2 regions of the Fusibacter sp. QWL-12 genome follow, and region 1 is predicted to be linked to the other one. Evidence: riboswitches for the same ligand, from Rfam matches in the RefSeq annotation. Region 1 holds a riboswitch; the other holds the start of a gene.
The links. Region 1 has a riboswitch for cyclic di-GMP ahead of AC4PID_RS09450 (MSCRAMM family protein). Riboswitches for the same ligand answer to the same signal wherever they lie in the genome.
Positions count from the first base shown of each region.

Region 2: linked by a shared signal. The riboswitch ahead of AC4PID_RS02860 (hypothetical protein) and the one ahead of AC4PID_RS09450 (MSCRAMM family protein) in region 1 are both predicted to bind cyclic di-GMP.

Region 1 covers NZ_CM178745.1:1,933,560-1,935,976, reverse strand. Annotated here, with positions in the region: gene AC4PID_RS09450 (MSCRAMM family protein) at 1-1,191, opposite strand, end outside; cyclic di-GMP riboswitch class II at 1,217-1,300, opposite strand; gene AC4PID_RS09445 (MATE family efflux transporter) at 1,499-2,417, shown strand, end outside.
Region 2 covers NZ_CM178745.1:487,080-489,496, forward strand. Annotated here, with positions in the region: gene AC4PID_RS02855 (type IV pilus modification PilV family protein) at 1-226, opposite strand, end outside; gene AC4PID_RS02860 (hypothetical protein) at 223-1,377, opposite strand; cyclic di-GMP riboswitch class I at 1,531-1,613, opposite strand; gene AC4PID_RS02865 (Ig-like domain-containing protein) at 1,671-2,417, opposite strand, start outside.

The sequences.
Region 1 (2,417 bases):
CCCTTCAGTGTTAACACGCCATAATTGGAATTTGAATATTTGTTGTGTTTCAGGCGAGCCCAAAACCACTTTAATCAATCGGATATTAAACTTATCTTTTTCATAATTGTTAGTGAAAGTAATTAGCGGACTAGGGTTGCGTCCATCTACTGACACAGCGCTTGGATTTTCAGTCACTGCTGTAAACCCATCTGGTAAATTAACCTCTTCAATTTTATATTGTCCTGCTGGTACAGGATCAAAATTAAAGACTTCATTTTCTTTAATTTTTGCTGTTTGTAGAATTTTATCACTGCTCACATCAATTAAATTAAAAGTAAATTCAATTCCTTCTGGTGGTGTATCTCCTGTAATGATTTTTTTAACTGAAATTGTATATTTCTCTGTATATTCATTATTAAAGGTGACAGTTGGCGAAAGATTATTTAATACAACTGTAACTTCTTGATCATTTGTAGTTACATGGTACTTATCAGGAATACTTACCTCTTTCACGATATAGTTGCCAAATTTTACATCTTTAAAGTAGCCCTCATTTGCACCCGTGATGGTAATTGTATCTATAGGACTTCCAAGTGGCTCTTTGTCTTCATAAAGCTCAAATGTAAACGTTGCACTAGTAGGTGGTGGATCACCTGATAGCGTTTTCAGCACTTTAATCGTGCCCTTGTCAGGTGTCTTTGTAAAGACGAAGAAGTGGCTAATTCCTTGTTGCGTTGGAATGACAAACTCTCCACTGGTTGCACCACCTATATTAAAAAGATAAGCGGTTTGATTTTCTTGACCCTCAATATAATAAGGCGCTTTATCAGGTTTGAAATTCCCCGTTTTTATAAAGAAATAGCTGATCGGTGAAGTAGATGTCCAAGACCAATTTTGTGGTTTAGGTGGTTTAGGGTCTTTATCCACTCCATCTGGCTCATCGACATCAACTTTAGTAAAAACAACAGATCCAAATCCGTAATCATATGATTTACCTTCGACTATAACTTCGTCAAACTTTACACAGTTATAGTCTGATACATCTAGATAAATACTGCCTGAATCTGAATTAAGAATGTCATGATCCTTGTCAGGGTTATTACCTTCTACAACTTCGCCATTTGTAGCAGCAAACACTGTTGGGATCATAGATACGATGATAAGAACCGTCATTGCTATCGCTAGATAGCGTTTAAACCTCGCTTTCATAATTACCCCTTTCTTAAAACATCGTTTTAAGAAAAGCCGGTTGCACTATAAGTTCCATGCATTTAAAGTGCCCACATAAAAAATGCACTTCATCACTTCTTTTCAAGTTCTTTATACCTCTGGTAGATGTATACCCTCACAACGTGACATAAGTAGGACATCTGTGTGACATATGCGTGACATAACATAAATTATGCAAACCGGCTCCAGTTAAGACCACAGTTGTATCTGTCAAGCTGATAGTGCTGGCCCATTTTGGGTATTATACCTTATAACTAAGAAAACCTTAATTGATAAAGAGGTGCAAATGGTTCCAGAGGATTATACGAAGGGTAATATAAAAAAACAAATTTTAACCATGGCGATCCCCGTGAGTATTGGCATGTTTTTCAACACGATGTTTAATGTAGTTGATACGTTTTATGCGGGCAAGCTAAGTACGTCATCACTTGCAGGTATGTCCTTATCCTTTTCAGTCTTTTTTATGCTGATTGCTATAACTGCAGGGATTAGTACTGGTCTTTCTGCACTTCTTTCTATCGCTGCAGGAAAAAAAAATGAAGAGGAAGTACGAGTCCTCTCAGCAAATGGCATCTTTCTAACCTTTATCGTAAGTATCCTTTTTTCTATTTCAGGAATTGTGCTTTCACCCATCTTACTATCTGCTTTAGGTGCAACTGGAGACACACTTGGTAAAGGGGTGCAATATCTGAGAGGGATTTATGCTGGTACTTTGTTCTTTGGACTTAATTCCGCCTTCAACGCCTTACTTTCATCTAGAGGTCTAACAAAGCCATACAGAAATTTCCTCATTATTGGATTTATCATGAATATCATTCTAGATCCACTATTTATCTTTGGTCCATTTGGACTTCCTAAAATGGGGACATTTGGCGTTGCACTTGCTACGGTGATCGTACAATTGACAGGGAACTTTTATCTTGCGCTAAAATGTCGTAAGCTATTGGGTTTAAGGCGAATAGAGTTCAACTTGATTCAGTTTAAAACAATTAAAAGCATTTTATCTCAAGGCATACCAGCTTCACTCAATATGATTACGATTGCACTTGGCATTTATGTTATTAATTACTTCATCTATCTACATGGCGATGATACTGCGATTGCAGGGTATGGCGTTGCCGTTAGGATTGAGCAAATTGCATTATTACCTGCTATAGGTCTAAACACTTCTGCACTCACAATTGCTGGTCAAAATTTTGGTGCTG
Region 2 (2,417 bases), 1.4 Mb from region 1:
AAATATTTGAAGTCGTAACAGTTTCATCCACTATACCATCTGAGTAGATCGTATCTACAATTGTCTGCGCTTCTGCTAAAGCTTGAGTCCTGTGACCAGAATTAAAAACCCATACGAACCCACTGGTAATTGTATTTAACATCGCGGTGATAATGATCCCTAGAATAACCAGTGCTACTACAACTTCAATAAGAGTCATTCCCTTTTCTCTTCCTTTTTTCATCATTCTCGCCCCCAAAGATAGGATTGTGAATTAACCGATAAAGAGAAACGGTTAATAAGTACGTCAATAATTGGATCATCTGCAGCGATTGGTATCAATTGACTTCTGCCACTTGCCTCAGTAATATCAACGCCATCTGGATAAAAGAAATATTTGTTTTGACCTGCATTGTTCGGAAGTGTTAGTGCATTAGCGCTGCTGTCTAAAATACCACCACCAAAGTAGACAACTCCATATCTTTTTCCCGCTTGAAAACTATAGCTACTATGCATACTTGTACCAAAACCTTGGATAAGGGCATTATAGTAATCCGCGGATTCATAGCCATGTGTGGACTCATACGAGTCATCGTTATTTAACTTCGTATCGTCAAGATACATGATGCTTCCCGATGTTTTTTTATCAGCAGCTACCTCAAGAGAGTAGCCAAGTTTTATATCATCTCCTGTAGCATTTAGTTTGACAGTATTCACAAAGTAAACGATGGATGCATCAAAGGTTATATTAATTGTATTGTTAATTTGTCTTAAGCTAATGCCCTTTGCATCTGTGAAATACAAAATCGAAGCTCTAAACACAGAGTCAGAGGTGCCTCCTTTTGGTGATTGTACTGGGTTTCCTTCAAACTCAACTGCTTGACCTAAATAGTTGGTCGTATTGGCATTTATCCCTTTTTGAAGGTTAATCCCAGTTACCCAGTCCGCTGGATTTACAAGAGGAGAATCTGGTAGTTTCATCTTAACTCTGAGAGATAAGCTCTCTGTAACCGTATTATTTTCAAGAGAAGTGGCTGTGGAAAAAATCTTAATCTCAGACGGTCCATAAAGTTCATAGTTTAACTCAAATTTACCCTTGCCATCCACCGTAAACGCATTAGGATTGGCACTTAAATAAGATGCCACATGCGTGTTTAATGCCGCAACAAAATCGGTTAAAGTACTTTGACCATAATTGACAATTTCTTTTCCAATTATTTCGACACCTACCAGCACGCCTGATCTAGCAACGTAGTGCGTCTGCGTTTGAAATTGTTGACGCATAGCAAATTTTGTATCTGCAAGGGCAACATTTAAAAGTACCATGCCCAAAATTATAACTATAACCATAATTATTATAACGGTTGGTAATGCAGCACCTTTATGCTTTTTATCCATGTTATCACCTTCCTATTATGATATAATCCCCATTTCTATCATAATACCACTAATAAAAGTCGCTAAACCATTCTCCTTTCATATTTGTCAATGACAAAGCTTTTTTTTACCACAAGCGAGATTGTGGCTAAATAAAAAAGACTGCACTCAAAAGAGTACAGTCTGTCAATCATAGTAAACACCTTAGACACATGACTTTGCGCATTACGTTTTCACGTAGTTTGCCCTACTTAATATAATTATAATTCAATGACTATTAGAAGTAAAGCACGAAGGCTAATTTGCAAGGTTTATTAAGGTTCAAATACAATCCATGGTTCAAAATCAAATAACTGGTTGTCATCTTGGTTGTTTTTATCTGTCCATCTAATTAGCTTACCATCACCTGCATTGCTCAAGTCCCAATCAGTTAGACTACTAGAAGCTAAATCGAACACATATGCGTTATACTGATTCGTCCATGCAAGATCGGTATAAACTTTATAATAATATTCACTTTCTATTCTCACTGCATCTAATCTAAACTTTTGCGAGTTTGTATTTGTATTGGAAGTGAGCCTGATAATTTGTCCATCATTTTCATATGTGTTATTTGAATTACTGGTTTCAAGATATCTATTATTGGTCTTGTTACGTAAATTATAAAGCGAATCCTCATATGGTGGACCAAGAATTGGTTTGTTTGAATTACCACTGTAAACCACAGCCCATAAGAATGGATCCATCTCTGACTGTGACGACGATTCAGGCCAAGCATTTTGTCCTACATATCCAGAACCGTTTACACGTAAAAATTTAGGGTAATCCGTCTCATTTATTTCAGTATGTCGACCGTGAATTCTATACCAAACGTTACCTATAACCTCTTGCGATATAGCATATCCTTCTACTTCAACACTTTCGCCATCTATCATGATTTTATTCCCTTTGATATTAAGCGTAGCATTACTAATGTTTGATATATTATCAAAATAAAGGACAATCGCATTTGACTTTCCATTCACATAATCATATTCTGTGGCATGATATTCCGTACCACC